Regions from separate parts of the Actinacidiphila reveromycinica genome, predicted to be linked through region 1. Evidence: riboswitches for the same ligand, from Rfam matches in the RefSeq annotation. Region 1 holds a riboswitch; the other holds the start of a gene.
The links. Region 1 has a riboswitch for glycine ahead of gcvT (glycine cleavage system aminomethyltransferase GcvT). Riboswitches for the same ligand answer to the same signal wherever they lie in the genome.
Positions count from the first base shown of each region.

Region 2: linked by a shared signal. The riboswitch ahead of gcvP (aminomethyl-transferring glycine dehydrogenase) and the one ahead of gcvT (glycine cleavage system aminomethyltransferase GcvT) in region 1 are both predicted to bind glycine.

Region 1 is NZ_AP018365.1:6,162,862-6,172,281, forward strand. Features, by position in the region: gene glyA (serine hydroxymethyltransferase) at 1-764, opposite strand, end outside; gene gcvH (glycine cleavage system protein GcvH) at 775-1,155, opposite strand; gene gcvT (glycine cleavage system aminomethyltransferase GcvT) at 1,360-2,475, opposite strand; glycine riboswitch at 2,669-2,787, opposite strand; gene RVR_RS26265 (enhanced serine sensitivity protein SseB) at 2,911-3,681, shown strand; gene RVR_RS26270 (enhanced serine sensitivity protein SseB C-terminal domain-containing protein) at 3,823-4,551, shown strand; gene RVR_RS26275 (DUF885 family protein) at 4,613-6,145, opposite strand; gene RVR_RS26280 (ABC transporter permease) at 6,471-7,469, shown strand; gene RVR_RS26285 (ABC transporter substrate-binding protein) at 7,572-9,314, shown strand; gene RVR_RS26290 (ABC transporter permease) at 9,412-9,420, shown strand, end outside.
Region 2 is NZ_AP018365.1:7,884,231-7,893,650, forward strand. Features, by position in the region: gene RVR_RS33530 (DUF881 domain-containing protein) at 1-223, shown strand, start outside; gene RVR_RS38175 (double zinc ribbon and FHA domain-containing protein) at 329-1,123, shown strand; gene ftsR (transcriptional regulator FtsR) at 1,156-1,902, shown strand; gene RVR_RS33545 (bifunctional nuclease family protein) at 2,213-2,686, shown strand; gene RVR_RS33550 (MerR family transcriptional regulator) at 3,047-3,649, shown strand; gene RVR_RS33555 (DNA polymerase IV) at 3,741-5,171, shown strand; gene RVR_RS33560 (PRC-barrel domain-containing protein) at 5,218-5,589, opposite strand; glycine riboswitch at 5,737-5,848, shown strand; glycine riboswitch at 5,849-5,975, shown strand; gene gcvP (aminomethyl-transferring glycine dehydrogenase) at 6,035-8,923, shown strand; gene RVR_RS33570 (DUF5999 family protein) at 9,197-9,403, shown strand.

The DNA.
Region 1 (9,420 bases):
AAGACCGCCGAGTTGATCTTCTTGGCGAGGTCCGCCCTGGCCAGGATCACCCCGCCGCGCGGCCCGCCGAGCGTCTTGTGGGTCGTGGTGGTGACCACGTCGGCGTACGGCACGGGGGAGGGGTGCAGCCCGGCGGCGACCAGGCCGGCGAAGTGCGCCATGTCCACCATCAGGTACGCGCCGACCTCGTCGGCGATCCGGCGGAACTCCGCGAAGTCGAGCTGCCGCGGGTAGGCGGACCAGCCGGCCACGATGAGCTGCGGGCGGTGCTCCTTGGCCAGCCGCTCGACCTCGGCCATGTCGACCCGGCTGGTCTCGGCGTCCACGTGGTAGGCGGCCACCTTGTAGAGCTTGCCGGAGAAGTTGATCTTCATGCCGTGGGTCAGGTGCCCGCCGTGCGCCAGGTCCAGGCCGAGGATGGTGTCGCCCGGCTTGAGCAGGGCGAACATCGCGGCGGCGTTCGCCTGGGCGCCGGAGTGCGGCTGCACGTTCGCCGACTCGGCGCCGAACAGCGCCTTGACCCGGTCGATGGCGAGCTGCTCGATCACGTCGACGTGTTCGCAGCCGCCGTAGTAGCGGCGGCCCGGGTAGCCCTCCGCGTACTTGTTGGTCAGCACCGAGCCCTGGGCCTCCAGCACGGCGACCGGGGCGAAGTTCTCGGACGCGATCATCTCCAGCGTGGACTGCTGGCGGTTGAGCTCGGCGTCGACCGCGGCCGCCACGTCGGGGTCGAAGGCGTGCAGGGACTGGTTCAGCAGCGACATCGCGGGTCCCTCAGTTCTCGATGAAGGCGTCGTACTCGGCGGCGGACAGCAGGTCGGACGGCTCGTCGGCCACCTTCACCCGGAACAGCCAGCCGCCCTCGAAGGGGGCGGAGTTCACCAGTGACGGGTCGTCGACGACGTCCTGGTTCACCTCGGTGACCTCGCCGCCCACCGGCGAGTACAGGTCGCTGACCGACTTGGTGGACTCCAGCTCGCCGCAGGTCTCGCCCGCGGTCACCGTGGCGCCCACCTCGGGGAGCTGGACGAAGACCACGTCACCGAGCGCGTCGGCGGCGTGCGAGGTGATGCCCACGGTGGCCGCGCCGTCGGCGGGGGCGGAGAGCCACTCGTGCTCCTTGCTGTAACGAAGCTGCTCAGGGTTGATGCTCATGGCTGGATTCTCCCGGATCGACAGGGGTGCTCGCGTGCGCGGCACGGCAAACGGAAAGGTAGGGGAACGGGGCGGGGGCGGGCGTCCGCCCCGTTGTCACAGGGGGCGGGGCCAGGCGCAGGGGCCCTCAGGTGCCGGGCCAGGCACCGAGGCCATGCCCGGCCACACCCGCGGGCCATGCCCGGACGCTCCCAGCGGTCGCGCTCAGCGCTCGCGCCGGTAGAACGGCAGCGCCACGACGTCGTACGGCTCCTTCGACCCGCGGATGTCCACCGCGACCCCCGGGGTGCCGGGCGCCGCGTGCGCCGCGTCCACGTACGCCATCGCGATCGGCCTGCCCAGGGTCGGCGACGGGGCGCCCGAGGTGACCTCGCCGATCACCGCGCCCGACGCGTCGGTCACCGGGTAGCCGGCCCGCGGCACCCGGCGGCCCTGCGCGACCAGCCCGACGAGCTTGCGCGGCGGCAGGTCGGCGGCCCGCTCGGCGGCGGCGCCCAGCGCGGTGCGCCCGACGAAGTCCCCGGGCTTGTCGAACTTGACCACCCGGCCCAGCCCGGCGTCGAACGGCGTCACCGAGGCGGTCAGCTCGTGGCCGTACAGCGGCATGCCGGCCTCCAGGCGCAGCGTGTCCCGGCAGGACAGCCCGCACGGCACCAGCCCCGACGCCTCGCCGGCCGCGGTCAGCGCCTGCCACAGCCGCTCGGCGTCGGCCGGCGCCACGAACAACTCGAAGCCGTCCTCACCGGTGTAGCCGGTACGGGCGATCAGCGCCTGCACCCCGGCCACCGTGCCGGGCAGGCCGGCGTAGTACTTCAGCCCGTCCAGGTCGGCGTCGGTCACCGCCTTCATGATCGCCGGGGCCTGCGGGCCCTGGACCGCCAGCAGCGCGTACGCCTCGCGGTCGTCGCGGACCCGCGCGTCGTACCCGGCCGCCCGCAGCGCGACCGCGTCGAGCACCGTCTGCGCGTTGGAGGCGTTGGCGACGACCATGAACTCCTGCTCGCCGAGCCGGTACACGATCAGGTCGTCGAGGATGCCGCCGTCGGGCGCGCAGATCATCGTGTAGCGGGCCCGGCCCACCGCCAGCGCGGACAGGTGGCCGACCAGGGCGTGGTCGAGCGCCTCGCCCGCCTGCGGACCCGTCACGGTGATCTCGCCCATGTGCGACAGGTCGAACAGGCCGGCCCGGGTGCGCACGGCCTGGTGCTCCTCGCGCTCGCTGGCGTAGCGCAGCGGCATGTCCCAGCCCGCGAAGTCGGTCATGGTCGCGCCGAGGGCACGGTGCAGGGCGTCGAGCGCGGTACGACGGGGTTCGCTCATCGGTGACAGGCTCCCAGGCTCGGTCTCGGGAAGAGGAGGGGACGACAGATCGGACACTCCCCATCTGTCATCGGAACCTGAGAGGTTCACCGTGAACCCCCGCACGCGCGGGCCCCGGTTTGCACCTTGGGTGGGCGGGGCCGCACGCACCCGACAGGGGTGCGCCGACGGCTCCGCCGCTTTTCAGATCTGCCTCGCCCGCGCGGTATCTGTGCCTGAGAGATTCAAGGGAGGGCTTGCTCCTTCGGCGCCCGGTCCACCGCCCGCGAGCTGGTCGCGTGCGCCGGTCCGGGACTCTCCCGCGCGGCCTCGAACGGCCGGTATGCAAGTTGTGGCACTCATCATTGCATGCCCAGGGTGCTCGGCCCCCGGCAGCGGTTAGGGTTTCCCGGGCACGACGCAAAAGACGCGGTACTCGGGCGGACAAGGGTGGACATGGAGAATCCGGCGCCGTACATATGGCCGGCCAACGAGCTGGAAGAGGTGCTGGCCGCCAGCCTCGGCAACCCGTCGGCCACGCCCAGGCTGCTGGAGGTGCTCGGCCGGTCCCGGGTGTGGGTGCCGCTGCCGAACGGCGGCTCGCCCGACGCGGCCGACCTCGACCTGCCGACCGTCGTGCTCGGCGGCGCGCCCTACGTCCCGGTGTTCAGCTCCGAGCAGCAGTTCCGGCAGGCCGCGGACGGCATGTCCTGCACGGTCGCGCCGGTGCACGAGTTCGCCCGCGGGCTGCCGCCGCTGGTGGGGATCGCGGTCAACCCCGGCGGCGCGGTCGGGGTGCCGCTGCCCCCCGCCGCGGTGGCCGAGCTGTGCCGGCCGGCGCCGGGCGAGCGGGCCCCGGCGTTCGCCGGGGTACGCGGCGGCGACGCGCCGTCCGGTGCCCGGGTGCGGCTGTGGGAGCCGGACCACGACGCCGAGCCGGTGGACTTCCTGGCCGCCGCGGCCGGCGAGTTCGCGGTCACCCCGGTGGTGCTCACCGCACGGCGGGCCCTGGCCGTCGTCGAGGAGGAGCCGCCCGCCCTGTTCGTCGGCGTGGAACTCGACGGCTGGACCGAGGAGGACCGGGCCGCCGCGATGGACGCGCTCGGCCGGGCGCTGGGCGCGGCGCAGCCCCCCTGGCCGGTGCACCTGATCCTGCTGGACGTGGCGCAGGACCCGGTGGGGGACTGGATGCTGGAGACGGTGCAGCCGTTCTTCGCCCGCGACTGAAGCCGCCCGCCGCGTCCGTTCAACGGCCGTATAGCCGGTCTATAGCCGGTTCCGCTTGAGTCGGTCGCCATACCGCTGGGCACACTCGACCTGGTTTGATGTCGTGCGAAGAGCTGTACGAGGGGAAAGGGGCGGTCCCACGTGATCGCGGGCGCGCAAGGCGGTGCGGCGCAGGCCGGCCATGTGGAGCAGATGCTGCTCCAGGTGGCACCCGGCCGGTTCGACGCCTACGAGAACCTGCTCGCGTCGCTCGCCGAGGGCCAGGTGTGGATGCTGCTGTGGCACGGCAGCTCCGGCGCGCCCGACGCGCAGTACGGCACGATGGAGATCGACGGGTACGGCTACGCGCCGTGCTTCACCTCGCCGCGCGAGCTGGCCGCCAGCGGGTGGAACCGCGAGCACGAGGTGGTCTCCGGGCGGGACATCGCGCGGACCCTCTACCCGGACCGCTCGGGGCTGTGGCTCAACCCGCACGCGGCCGGCGGCGGGATCGGCGTCCCGTGGGCGGACCTGCGCCGGATCGCGGTCGGGCTGGACCTGCTGCCCGCCGGGCCGCTCCAGATCGGCGAGCCCTCGCTCCAGATGCCGCAGTTCTACGCGTTGCTCGCGCAGGCGGCGCACCGTACCTCCGCGGTGCGGGCGCTGCGCCAGGCGTGGGTGCAGCCGGTGCTCGGCGAGCCCTACCTCGCGATCGGGGTGGAGCTGTACGAGGGGGCCGGGCAGGCCGTGGAGTCGGTGCGGCTGATGATGCAGCAGGCCGTGGGCGGAGTGCCCGACGGGGTGGCCGTCTCCACGGTGGCGATGGCCGACCCGTACGACCCCGTGGCCCTGTGGATGCGGACGTTCGGCCGCCCCTTCTTCGACCGCTGAGCCGGGCGGGCGGCGGGCGCGTCCACCGGCGGGCGGTCCGTCCAGCGGGGGACACGGGCGCTCACCGGGTGGGCCCGGGCGGGGGGACCACGGCGTCGAGCAGTCCCAGGGGCGGGCTGCCCAACCGCATCAGGGCGCCGTGGAAGCGGGGGAGCGTGAAGTCCGCTCCCCACTCCCGCTCCGCGCGCCGCCGCACCCGCTGGATCTCCAGCTTGCCCCAGGTGTAGCGGCCGTACCCGGCGTCGAAGGTGCCGCGCCGCGCCTCCGCCGAGGCCGCCGCCGGCGACAGGTGGGCGTCGCGCACGAAGTACCGCGCGGCCTCGTCGAGCGACAGCGCACCCGTGTGCAATCCGATCGCGCAGGTGAGCCGGGTGACCCGGACCAGCGCTTCGAGGGCCACGCCGATCGCGAACCGGGGGTCGCGGGCGCGGAACCCCTCGTCGAGGCAGACCTCCTCCACGTAGTGGGCCCAGCCCTCGGAGAAGGAGAGGCTGTGCAGGAGCCGGCGCACCGGTGAGGGCGCCCGGCGCAGCGCGCGGCCGTGCGCGAAGTGCCCGGGCGCGACCTCGTGGAGGGTGATGGACGGCAGGCTGGTGCGGCTGAAGACGGTCAGCCACTCCTCGCGCTCGTTCTCCGGCCAGTCCGCGTCGGGCGGCGTCACGTGGTACCAGGACGGCGCGTCGGCCTCGGCGGGGGCCGACCAGGTCATCATGGCCATCGCCCACCGCCGCGAAGGGGGCGCCGGACCGACCAGGCACTCGCCGTCCACGTGGGGCGCCAGGCCCCGCTCCCGGGTGAACTCGATGACCTCGTCGGTCAGCCGCGCGGCCTCGGCGATGACGCCGTCGGCGTCCGGGTGGTCGGCGAGCAGGCCGGGCAGCAGATCGTCCACGCCGCTGCGCGGGTCCAGCAGCCGGCAGGCGTCGGTGAGCAGTTCGGTGAGCCGGACCCGCTCCCTGTCGGCCCGCCCGGCCAGCTCGGTGAGATCCACCCGCAGGCCCTCCTGAGCGCCCATCAGGGCGGCCAGCGCCCGGCCGCCGAGCCGCGGGTCCGGGTCGCCGTGCTCGGCGACGTCCCGGACGTGGTCGACCAGCCGCCCGTGCGCGCGCAGCGCGGCCCGCTCCACCCCGTCGGCGTCCGGGTCCAGGTCGGCGGCGAGTCCGAGCACCGGACCGAGCAGCGCCTCCGCGACCGGCGCCCGTACCCGGTCCAGCGCGGAGAGGGCGGCGTCCACGGCGTCCGGCCAGCGCGCCAGGTGCTCCCGGCGGGCCCTGGCCCGGTCCGCGCGTGGGGCGTACTCCCGGTCGTAGCAGGCGAGTTCGAGGTTGGACAGGTGCGGGTAGGGGTCGCGGCGGTGCAGTTCGAGCTCGCCGTACTGCACGCGCAGTGACTCCTCGAAGACCGCCAAGTGGGCTTCGTCGTGCGGATCTTCGAGCGGTCCGGAGCCCCGGGCGGCGCGGTCCATCGCGGCCAGGCCGGCGCGCACCCCCTCGGGGGAGAGGTCCTGCACGCGGCCGTCGTACTCGTGCAGGCCCGACATCTCGCGGGCCTGGGGCATCATCAGGTCGCAGACCGCGCGCAGCCGTTCGTCCATCTCGTGACCGTACCCCGTGGTACGCGTCGGTAACGAGGAAAGAACCGCCCACATCACAGTTGCGCATCCCTTCTCCGTCAGGTCTGGCGGGTGATCGCCAACCGGAAGAAGAATCCAGCGGCAAGACGCCTTGGCGTTGACATGTCCCAACCGCAACGCGCGTAGTGGATACGCACGTCGCACGCGTGATCACGAAGGGCGTTCACTGTGGGTGACCGCAGCGCCGCCCGCAACTGACGCACCACGAGCACCAAGTGACGAGGAAGCCGCTACAGCGGCGGGCGCGCGCCGGTCACCCACCGGCGAGAGGGGTCGGCAAAACGCCATGACCGCACCTATCGAGACCACCTCCGGACAGGCCGAGGCGCATCCGGAGGCCGTCCTCAGCGGGGCCGGGCGAGGCATGATCGAGGGCCGCTCGCTCGGACAGATCGCCTGGAGCCGGCTCAGACGCGACAAGGTCGCGATGGCCGGCGGCGTCGTGGTGGTCCTGCTGGTGCTGCTGGCGATCCTCGCCAAGCCGATCGAGATGGTCTTCAACCTCGATCCCAACGCCTTCCACCAGAACCTCGTCGACCCCGAACTGCTGTCGCCCAAGGGCGGCTGGGGCGGCATGAGCTGGTCCCACCCGCTGGGCGTGGACCCGAAGTTCGGCCGCGACATCCTCGCCCGGATCATCGAGGGCTCCTGGATCTCCATGCTGGTGGCCACCGGCGCCACCGTGCTGTCCAACGTGATCGGCACCGTGCTCGGCGTCATCGCCGGCTACTACGGCGGCTGGGTGGACAGCCTGATCAGCCGGCTGATGGACGTCTTCCTCGCCTTCCCGCTGCTGCTGTTCGCCATCTCCATCTCCGCCTCGCTCCAGGACGGCGCGTTCGGGCTGAGCGGGCTGCCGCTGCGGATCTGCGTGCTGATCTTCGTGATCGGGTTCTTCAACTGGCCCTACATGGGCCGGATCGTCCGCGGCCAGACCCTGAGCCTGCGCGAGCGCGAGTTCGTGGACGCCGCCCGCGGCATGGGCGCGCGCGGGCCGTTCATCCTCTTCCGCGAGCTGCTGCCGAACCTGGTGGCGCCGATCCTCGTCTACTCCACCCTGCTGATCCCCACCAACATCCTGTTCGAGGCCGCGCTGAGCTTCCTCGGGGTCGGCATCGCGCCGCCGCAGGCGTCCTGGGGCGGCATGTTGACCAGCGCGGTCGACGTCTACCAGTCCGACCCGCAGTACATGTTCGTGCCCGGCCTGGCGATCTTCATCACGGTGCTGGCCTTCAACCTGTTCGGCGACGGGTTGCGGGACGCCCTGGACCCGCGCAGCAAGTGATCCCGCAGGGATACCCATCGACCCCGGGTGGCACCGCGTGTGCCGTGCGGCGATCCACGGCCGACCCGGCGACTCAATAGGAAGTGAGGGGCGTAACCCGGTATGAACACCAGAAAGGTGACCTCCGCTCTCGCGCTCTGCTTGGCGATGGCACTCGGCGTGTCCGCCTGCGGCGGCTCGGGCGGTAGCAAGGCCTCGGGCAAGAAGGACCAGGCGCTGACGTCGATCGTCAACGCGTCGACCAAGAAGGGCGGCACGGTCACGGCCGACCACTCCAGCGGCCCCGACTCGCTCGACCCGGGCAACACCTACTACGGCTGGGTACAGGACTTCTCCCGGCTCTACGCCCGCACGCTGCTGACCTTCAAGCCGGCCGCCGGCAAGGCGGGCCTGACGGTGGTCCCCGACCTGGCGACCGGGCTCGGCACCTCCAGCCCCGACGCGAAGACCTGGACGTACCACCTGCGCACCGGGGTGAAGTTCCAGGACGGCACCCCGGTGACCTCCAAGGACGTCAAGTACGCGATCGAGCGCAGCAACTTCGCGCCCGAGGTGATGTCCAACGGCCCGGTGTACTTCAAGAGCTACCTGGCCGACGACGCCAGTTACCAGGGTCCGTACAAGGACAAGAGCGCGAACGGGCTGGCGTCCATAGAGACGCCTGACAACCAGACGATCGTCTTCCACCTGTCGAAGCCGTTCGCCGACTTCGACTACCTGGCGACCTTCTCGCAGACCGCCCCGGTCGAGCAGTCCAAGGACACCGGCGCCACCTACGTGCAGCACATCCAGTCGACCGGCCCGTACAAGTTCGCGTCCTACTCCGAGGGCAAGGGCGCCACGCTGGTGCGCAACCCGGAGTGGAGCAAGGCCACCGACCCGATCCGCACCGCGCTGCCCGACAAGTACGTGCTGAAGTTCAACATCAACCAGCGCACCATCGACAACGACCTGATGGCGAACAACCTCACCGTCGACCTCCAGGGCACCGGGGTCGAGGCCGAGACGCAGTCGAAGATCCTGGGCAACAAGAACCAGCTCTCGCACACCGACGACGCGATCGCCGGCGCCACCTCGTACATGGCGCTCAACCTGCACGTGGCGCCGTTCGACAACATCGAGTGCCGCAAGGCGGTGCAGTACGCGGTCGACAAGACCTCGGTGGTCAACGCCGAGGGCGGCGCGGTCAAGGGCGACGTCGCCAGCACCCTGCTGCCGCCGTCGGTGAACGGCTACACCAAGTTCGACGAGTACCCGACGGCCGGCAACAACGGCGACGTGGCCAAGGCCAAGGCGGCGCTGGCGGCGTGCGGCAAGCCGAACGGCTTCACCACCACGCTCACCGCGCGCAGTGACCGGCAGCCCGAGGTCGACGGCGCCACCGCCATCCAGGCGGCGCTGAAGAAGGTCGGCATCACCGTCAACATCAAGACCTTCCCGTCGGACAAGTACTTCTCCAACTACGCGGGCGTCCCGGACTACGTGCACTCGCACGACGTCGGCATGATGATGATGGCGTGGGGCGCCGACTGGCCGACCGGCTACGGCTTCCTGGACCAGATCGTCGACGGCGGCGCGATCAAGCCGTCCGGCGGCAACAACCTCATGGAGCTCAACGACCCGAAGATCAACCAGGCGCTGGCCTCGGCGATCTCCAACACCGACGCCGCCGCCCGCACCAAGGCGTGGGGCGACATCGACAAGATGGTCATGCAGAACGCCTCCGTGGTGCCGCTGATCTACCGCAAGAACCTGCTCTACCGCCCGAGTTCCGCCACCAACGTGACGGTCACCCAGGCGTACCTGGGCATGTACGACTTCCTGCTGATGGGTTCCTCGAAGTAGCCGCAAGGCCCCTACGCACCGAAAGGCAGGTGAAGGCTCCGGCGTCCGCCCGGCCCGGCCCGCGATCCGGGCCGGGCGGACGCCAGCCGGAACGGCCGTGACCGCT
Region 2 (9,420 bases), 1.7 Mb from region 1:
CACGAACAGCGTGCTCGTGGACGGGCACCGACTGGCCCAGCCGTACGTCTTCAAGGTCATCGGGAACCCGCCGGATCTCGAACCCGCGCTGAACATCCCCGGCGGGGTGGTTCAGACGCTGGAGAAGGAGCAGGCGAGTGCCGATGTGGTCAGGTCGCAGAAGATCGTCGTGGATGCCTTGCGGCCGTCGGAGCAGCCTGACTACGCTCGGTCATCCCAATGAGGCGGGGGTCGGGGGCCTGGCCGGGTGCTGAGTGGTGGAAACTGTGAGTAGTGAGAGTTCGTCCTGCCCCACGGGCGGGTCTGCTTCTTTCAAGGGGAATCGCCCGTGAAGTTGTTTGGGAAGTTGTTCGGCAAGAGCGCCCGCCAGTCGGGTGACCCGGCCACGGCACGCCACCGTGCGCCGCGAAGTGGTGAGGAGGACACCGGCCAGCCGGCGGAGCGTCCGCTGTTCCGCGCGGACGCGCCGCAGCAGGACGGCGGATTTTCGGCCGCGCCCGGCGTGGCGCCTGTTGACCACGGTTCGGCGCCCCGCATAGGTTTCGGGGAATCTTCGGCCTCGGACACGGGTGGTGAGCAGGGCGTGCTGGTCTGCGGCAGGTGCGGGCACCAGAACGCGGCGGCGAGCCGCTTCTGCAACAACTGCGGCGCGCCGCTGCGCGCGGGGCAGGGCACCGGGTCGTTCGAGCGGCCGTCGGAGACCACCTCGACGATCTCGATCTCCAGCATCGAGGCGTACGAGGCCGAGGCGACCGGCCAGACCCCGATGCCGTCGCTCTCCCCGGAGGCGCAGGCGGCCGTGGCCGCGCTGCCCCTGGGCTCGGCGCTGCTGGTGGTGCGCCGGGGGCCGAACTCCGGCAGCCGCTTCCTGCTGGACGGCGAGCTGACCACCGCCGGCCGGCACCCGCAGAGCGACATCTTCCTGGACGACGTGACGGTCTCGCGCCGCCACGTGGAGTTCCGGCGCGGGGCCGACGGCGTGTTCACCGTCTCCGACGTGGGCAGCCTCAACGGCACCTACGTCAACCGGGAGCGGATCGACGCGGTGCAGCTTTCCAACGGGGACGAGGTGCAGATCGGCAAGTACCGGCTCGTGTTCTACGCGAGCCAGGCGGGTGTCTGACCCTCCCGCCGCAGGTCCCAGGGAAGGTGCGCATGCCGCGATCGACAGGCGGTGCCGGTGACGGCACCGCCACCGTCCCGGCCGCAGAGGACGGCACCCTGCTGAGTATCGGCGCGGTGCTGTCCCGGCTGCGGGACGAGTTCCCCGAGGTCACCATCTCCAAGATCCGCTTCCTGGAGGCGGAGGGGCTGGTGGAGCCGCAGCGCACCCCCTCGGGGTACCGGAAGTTCGGTGTCGCGGACGTGGAGCGGCTCGCCTACGTGCTGCGGGTGCAGCGGGACCACTACCTGCCCCTGCGGGTGATCCGCGAGCACCTGGACGCCCTCGACCGGGGCGAGCCGGTGGCGCTGCCGGGCCCCGGCGAGTCCCGCGGGGTGCTGGACGGCTCCATGGAGCCCGAGGAGCCCGCCCGGATGCGGATCGGCCGCGACGAGCTGCTGGCCGCCACCGGGGCCGGCGGGGACGCCCTCGCCGAGTGGGAGTCCTACGGGCTGGTCCTGCCGGACGCCGACGGCGGCTACGCCGCGGACGCGGTGAACGTGGCCCGGCTGATCGTGGACCTCGGGCGTTTCGGACTGGAGCCGCGCCACCTGCGCGCGGTGAAGGCCGCCGCCGACCGGGAGGCGGGCCTGGTCGAGCAGGTGGTGGCGCCGCTGCGCCGGCACCGCAACCCGCAGACCCGGCTGCACGCCGAGGCGACCGCCCGGGAGCTCGCCATGCTGTCGGTGCGGCTGCACGCCGCGATGGTGCAGTCGGCGCTGCGGGTCCGACTGGACTGATCGCGGCCGCGCGTCCCCGGTCCGGCCGCACGGTTCGGCCCCTCGGTCCGGGCACGAGCGGTCCGGTTCCACGCCCCGCCCCCCGGCCCGGTTCCGCGGGTCCGACGGCGGGCACCGGCGGCCGGCCGACCTGCGCCGCGCCGCCCCTCCCGGCGTCGGATTTCGGTCGGATCGCGGCCGGAACCGCGGCCCGGAGCGGCATCCGCGGGGGCGAACCGCCTGGCGGAGGCGGGTTCCGGAACGCCTCGGAGCCGCGCCCGGCGGCTGCCCGACTACCCAAACCCCGCAGGCACGGCCTAGGGTTGCTGGTGTGAACGAGCTCGACGTTGTGGGTGTCCGGGTCGAAATGCCCTCCAACCAACCGATCGTGCTCCTGCGTGAAGTAGGAGGCGACCGGTACCTGCCCATCTGGATCGGGCCGGGAGAGGCGACGGCCATCGCTTTCGCGCAGCAGGGCATGACGCCTGCGCGACCGCTGACTCACGACCTCTTCAAGGACGTGCTCGAGGCGGTGGGACAGACGCTGACGGAGGTGCGCATCACCGACCTGAGGGACGGCGTGTTCTATGCGGAGCTGGTCTTCGCCGGCGGGGTGGAGGTCAGTGCCCGCCCGTCCGACGCCATAGCGCTCGCCCTGCGCACCGGCACGCCGATCTACGGCAGCGACGGTGTGCTGGACGACGCGGGGATCGCGATCCCGGACGAGCAGGAGGACGAGGTGGAGAAGTTCCGCGAGTTCCTCGACCAGATCTCGCCCGAGGACTTCGGGACCAGCAACCAGTAGGCTCCGCCGGTCGGCGGGGCCGTGGGGACCGGTAGGACGCGAGCGGCAGACCGGTCGCCACCTGGCGCGGGCCGCGACCGCGCGCAGGACGACGCCCGGACGGGCGCGGCGCGACCGGGTGACGCCCGCCCGGGGCGGACGCGCCATACCGCCCCCAAAGGGGGCAAGGTTGCCGCCATGCAGCCATTCGGAACTGTGTTCCCGCTGTGCGCTCGGAGCAAACCACTCCTGGGGTGAATTTCACTCGGCGTGCCGAGCGTGGCGATCGTTGACGCACGTGTGACGACTGCCTACCGTCAGAAGGGAAAGTCCGGTGGCACGTGCGCGCGGCCAGCGGACGCGAAGGGGACGGAGGGCGTCGTGAGAAGTACCGGCGACGGTTTGGCGACCGGCGGCCCGTATCCGGCCCGGGGGGCGCTCGCCCCCGCGGCGGTGGGCGCGGACGGCGGCCCACCGGCCGAGACGCCGTCCGAGCAGGTCGGCTACCGCGGCCCGGCGGCATGTGCCGCCACCGGCATCACCTACCGCCAGTTGGACTACTGGGCCCGCACCGGCCTGGTCGAGCCCAGCGTCCGCCCGGCCTACGGATCGGGCACCCAGCGGCTGTACGGCTTCTCCGACGTCGTCGTGCTCAAGATCGTCAAGCGGCTGCTCGACACCGGTGTCTCCCTCCAGAACATCCGCACCGCCGTCCAGCACCTGCGCTCGGTCGGCCCCGGCGAGCTGGCCCGGATGACGCTGATGAGCGACGGCGCGACCGTCTACGAGTGCACGTCGCCCGACGAGGTGGTCCAGCTCCTCCAGGGCGGCCAGGGCATCTTCGGGATCGCGGTCGGCGTGGTGTGGCGCGACGTGGAGAGCGCGCTGTCCCAGATGCACGGCGAGCGCGTGGACACCGGCGAGACCCTGGTCGGGCACAACCCGGCCGACGAGCTGGCCCGCCGCCGCAACAAGGCGGTCTGAAGCACCCGGGTCCGAGGGCGTCCGGCCGCCCGACCCGCCGTCGCCGTACACGTGTACGGCTGATGTCGGCGGTATGCGGGACGCTGGAGGTGTGAGAAGTGCGCCGACGATCCTCCACCTGGACATGGACGCGTTCTTCGCCGCGGTCGAGCAGGCGTCCAAGCCCAGCCTGCGGGGCAAGCCGGTGGTGGTCGGCGGCCTGGGACCCCGCGGTGTGGTCTCGACCGCGTCCTACGAGGCACGCGTGCACGGCGTCCACTCCGCCATGGCCATGGCGCACGCCCGCCGGCTCGCCCCCCACGCGGCCTACCTCGTGCCGCGCTTCGGCATCTACCGCCAGATCAGCGAGATCGTCATGGCCCTGCTGCGCGAGGCATCACCCCTGATAGAGCCCCTGAGCGTCGACGAGGCGTTCGTCGACCTGGAGGCGGGCGGGCACGCCGGCGACCCGAGGGCCGTGGCCCGCGGGCTGCGCGCCGACATCAGGGCCGCCACCGGCCTGACCGCCTCGGTCGGGCTGGCCGGCTCCAAGCTGCTCGCCAAGATCGCCTCGGAGAAGGCCAAGCCGGACGGCCTGGTGGTGGTCGAGCCCGGCACCGAGCGGGCGCTGCTGGACCCGATGCCGGTGCGCACCCTGCCGGGGGTCGGCCCGGCCACCGCCGAGCACCTGCGCAGGGCCGGCATCCTCACCGTCGCCGAGATCTCCCGGGCCGGCGAGGGCGAGCTGGTCCGGCTGCTCGGGAAGGCCCACGGCGCCGGCCTGCACGCCATGGCCGCCGGTGTCGACAACCGCCCCGTCGTCGCCGACCGCGACGTCAAGTCCATCTCGGTCGAGGACACCTTCGACACCGATCTGACCGACCGCGCCCATGTGCGGTACGAGATCGACCGGCTCGCCGAGCGCTGCGTGCAGCGGTTGCGCGGGGCCGGCCGCTCCGGCCGCACCGTGGTGGTCAAGGTCCGGCGGTACGACTTCTCCACGCTCACCCGCTCCGAGACGCTGCGCGCCCCCACCGACGACCCGGCCGTGGTCCGCGAGACCGCCCGCCGCCTCGCCGAGGCCGTCGACACCACCGGAGGCGTGCGGCTGCTCGGGGTGGGCGTCGCCGGGCTGGCCGACTTCACCCAGGAGGACCTGTTCGCCCACGCCGAGAGCGAGCTCGCCCTGCACGGCGGGTCCGACCAGGGCGTCCCCGAGCCGCTGCCCAGCAGCCCGCCGCCGGCACCCGAGCGGGCGAACCGCTGGCTGCCCGGCCACGACGTCGTCCACGAGGTCCACGGCGCCGGATGGGTGCAGGGCAGCGGTGTCGGGCGGGTGACCGTGCGCTTCGAGGTGCCCTCGGACAGCCGGCCGGGCCGGGTGCGCACCTTCCCGGTCGACGACCCGGCGCTCAGCCGCAGCGACCCGCTCCCGCTGGCCGCCCAGCGGGAGCACGGCCCGCCGGGCGCCCCGGGCACCCGGCACGTGTCGGAGGCGGCCCCGGACCCCCAGGACGCACCGGCGGCCCGGGAGACCCCGTAGAGCACAGGGGCCCGCCCCCCGGCTCCGCGCCGGCGGCCGTGCCCGCTCACTCCCCGTCGGCCAGCTCCCCGAAGTCCCCGGACGGCGCCCGCTCGGCGCCCGCGCGCGGCACGTCCATCCCGTAGTGGTGGTAGAGCTGCAACTCCTGCTCGGGCGACAGGTGCCGGCCCACCCCGAAGTCCGGCGCGTCCTTGATCAGTGCCTTCTCGTACGGCACTCGCAGCGTGTCGCCGTCCAGCTCGCTCGGGCCGAGCGGCACGAACGCGTCCCGGGTGAACAGGCCGGTGCGCACCGCCGCCCACTCCGGCGTGCCGGTCGCGTCGTCGAGGTAGACCTCGTCCACCGTGCCGATCCTCGTCCCGTCACGGTCGAAGGCGCGGCGGCCGATCAGGCTGCGCGGATCGATGTCGGTTCGCACGGTCCCTCCAAGCACTCCGACCAACCCCGGGCCGCCGTCACACGGCGGATGCTTCTTCCTACCCAAAGCCACGATCGGGGCGGTGTCGACTCGGCACCTGTCCCCACCCGTGCCCCGGAACGCGCTGGTAGGCTGGCAGCAGGCCGTCGACCCCGTGCGGGAGAGTCCTCCAAGAGCCCGCCTGGCGGCGGGTGGCGGAGGACGCCGAAGGAGCAAATCCTCCCCGGAAACTCTCAGGCATCCGTACCGCTCGGGCGAGGTCACTCTGGAAAGCAGGACCTGTCCCGGAAGCAGCGCGGCCGCCGGGACGCGTCCTCACCGACGGTGAAAGCCGCCCCGTGGCCGGGGCGGTGAAGCTCTCAGGTTCTGATGACAGAGGGGGAGGCCGTACGGGTGCCCGTGACGGCACCCCCGAAGGTCGTCACAGACCAGGAGGCCCCCGAAGATGAGTGACCGCCGAACCACGCTCGCCGAGCTCGAGGCAGGCCGGCCCTTCGCCCGCCGCCACATCGGTCCCGACGTCGGGGCGCAGGCCAAGATGCTCGCCCAGGTGGGCTACGGCTCGCTGGACGAACTGACCGCCGCGGCCGTCCCCGACACCATCAGGAGCACCGGGGCGCTCGGCCTGCCCGCCGCCGTCACGGAGGCCGAGGCACTCGCCGAACTGCGGGCGCTCGCCGACCGCAACCAGGTGCTCACCCCGATGATCGGCCTGGGCTACTACGGCACCTTCACCCCGCCGGTCATCCTGCGCAACGTGCTGGAGAACCCCGCCTGGTACACCGCCTACACCCCGTACCAGCCGGAGATCTCGCAGGGCCGCCTCGAAGCGCTGCTGAACTTCCAGACCGTCGTCGCCGACCTCACCGGTCTGCCCACCTCGGGGGCCTCCCTGCTGGACGAGGGCACCGCGGCCGCCGAGGCGATGGCGCTGTCCCGCCGGGTCGGCAAGGTCAGGAACGGCGTCTACCTCGTCGATGCCGACACCTTCCCGCAGACCCTCGCGGTGATCCGCACCCGCGCCGAACCGACCGGCGTCGAGGTCGTCACCGCCGACCTGTCCGCGGGCATCCCCGCCGACGTCGCCAAGCGCGGCGTCACCGGGGTGCTGCTCCAGTACCCGGGCGCCTCGGGCGCCGTACGCGACCTGCGGCCGGTCATCGAGCAGGCGCACGACCTGGGTGCGATCGTCACCGTGGCCGCCGACCTGCTGGCGCTGACCCTGCTCACCCCGCCCGGCGAGCTCGGCGCGGACATCGCGGTCGGCACCACCCAGCGCTTCGGCGTCCCGATGGGCTTCGGCGGCCCGCACGCCGGCTACATGGCGGTCCGCGACTCCTACGCCCGCAACCTGCCGGGCCGGCTCGTCGGCGTCTCCGTCGACGCCGACGGCGACACCGCCTTCCGGCTGGCCCTCCAGACGCGCGAGCAGCACATCCGGCGCGAGAAGGCCACCAGCAACATCTGCACCGCCCAGGTGCTGCTCGCGGTGATGGCCGGCATGTACGCCGTCTACCACGGGCCCGACGGACTGGCCGCCATCGCGCGCCGCACCCACCGCTACGCCGCGGTGCTCGCCGCGGGCCTGCGCGCGGCCGGCGTCGAGGTCGTCGGGGACGCGTTCTTCGACACCCTGACCGCGAGGGTGCCGGGCCGGGCCGCCGACGTGGTGGCCGCCGCCCGCGCGGCCGGCGTCAACCTGCGGCAGACCGACGCCGACCACGTCGGCGTCGCCTGCGACGAGACCACCGACCGCGCCGCGCTGGCCGCGGTGCTCGCCGCGTTCGGCGCCGCCACCGTCGACCTCGACGCGCTCGACGACGCCACCGCCGACGCGCTGCCCGACGCGCTGCTGCGCACCGGCGACTACCTCACCCACCCGGTCTTCCACCGGCACCGCAGCGAGACCTCGATGCTGCGCTACCTGCGCCGCCTCGCGGACCGCGACTACGCCCTGGACCGCGGCATGATCCCGCTGGGCTCGTGCACCATGAAGCTCAACGCGACCACCGAGATGGAGCCGGTCACCTGGCCGGAGTTCGGCGCGCTGCACCCCTTCGCGCCCGCCGACCAGGCCGAGGGCTACCTCAGCCTGATCCACGGCCTGGAGGACCAGCTCGCCGAGATCACCGGCTACGACAAGGTCAGCCTCCAGCCGAACGCCGGATCGCAGGGCGAACTGGCCGGCCTGCTCGCGGTGCGCGCCTACCACCGCGCGAACGGCGACCTCGACCGCACGGTCTGCCTGATCCCGTCCTCCGCGCACGGCACCAACGCCGCCAGCGCCGTGATGGCCGGCATGAGCGTGGTCGTGGTCAAGACCCGCCAGGACGGCGACGTGGACGTCGACGACCTGCGCGCGAAGATCGAGCAGCACCGCGACCGGCTCGCCGTGCTGATGGTCACCTACCCCTCCACGCACGGCGTGTTCGAGGAGCACATCACCGACATCTGCGCGGCCGTGCACGACGCCGGCGGACAGGTCTACGTGGACGGCGCGAACCTCAACGCGCTGGTCGGGCTGGCCCGCCCGGGCCGGTTCGGCGCCGACGTGTCCCACCTGAACCTGCACAAGACGTTCTGCATCCCGCACGGCGGCGGCGGCCCCGGCGTCGGCCCGGTCGCGGTCCGCGCCCACCTCGCCCCGCACCTTCCCAACCACCCGCTCCAACCCGAGGCCGGCCCCGCCACCGGTGTCGGCCCGGTGTCGGCCGCGCCCTGGGGCTCGGCGGGCATCCTGCCGATCTCCTGGACGTACGTCCGGCTGATGGGCGCCGAGGGCCTCAAGCAGGCCACCCAGATCGCGGTGCTGAGCGCCAACTACGTCGCCAAGCGGCTGGAGGCGCACTACCCGGTGCTCTACACCGGTCCCGGCGGCCTCGTCGCCCACGAGTGCATCGTCGACCTGCGGCAGCTCACCCGGGAGACCGGCGTCAGCGTCGACGACGTGGCCAAGCGGCTGATCGACTACGGCTTCCACGCGCCGACGATGTCCTTCCCGGTGGCCGGCACCCTGATGATCGAGCCCACCGAGAGCGAGGACCTCGCCGAACTCGACCGGTTCTGCGAGGCGATGATCGCGATCCGCGGCGAGATCGACCGGGTCGGCGCGGGGGAGTGGCCGGCGGACGACAACCCGCTGCGCTCGGCCCCGCACACCGCGGCCGCGCTCGGCGGCGACTGGGACCACCCCTACAGCCGCCAGGAGGCCGTCTTCCCGGCCGGGGTGCACCCCGCGGACAAGTACTGGCCGCCGGTGCGCCGCATCGACGGGGCGTTCGGCGACCGCAACCTGGTGTGCTCCTGCCCCCCGCTGGACGCCTACGAGGGCTGATCCGCGCGGCGCCTCCGCGGGGCGCCGACGGGGCTCCGGAGACGGCGCCCTTCGACCGGGAAACGGTCGAAGGACGCCGTCGCGCGTGCGCGACCGGCCGGGCGGGCGATGCGCCCGGCACCAATGAGGAGCGCGCTCGTGAAATGCCTGCGGAATGCCGTCCGGGGAGCAAGACTGGGACCGGCCGCGCGAGAACGGGGGACCCACATGAGCCAGTCAGGCCACGCGACCGACCGCACCATTCACCTCTCGCAGCGAAAGACACCAGTGACCATGTGCCAGCACGAGCCGCAGTGCCCCACCGCCGACAGCCCCGACCGTGAGGCGGCCCTGATCGTGGCCCACCACCCGGAGCAGGGGTGGAGCCTGCTGTGCAACGGGGTGCTGCTCTTCGAGGACACCGGGGAGATCCTGCCCGACGGGCAGATCATCGCCCCGCACCGGCCGCTGGCCTCGGCGGGTGCCGCCACGGTCGTCTGACGGCGCGGCCGTGCCCG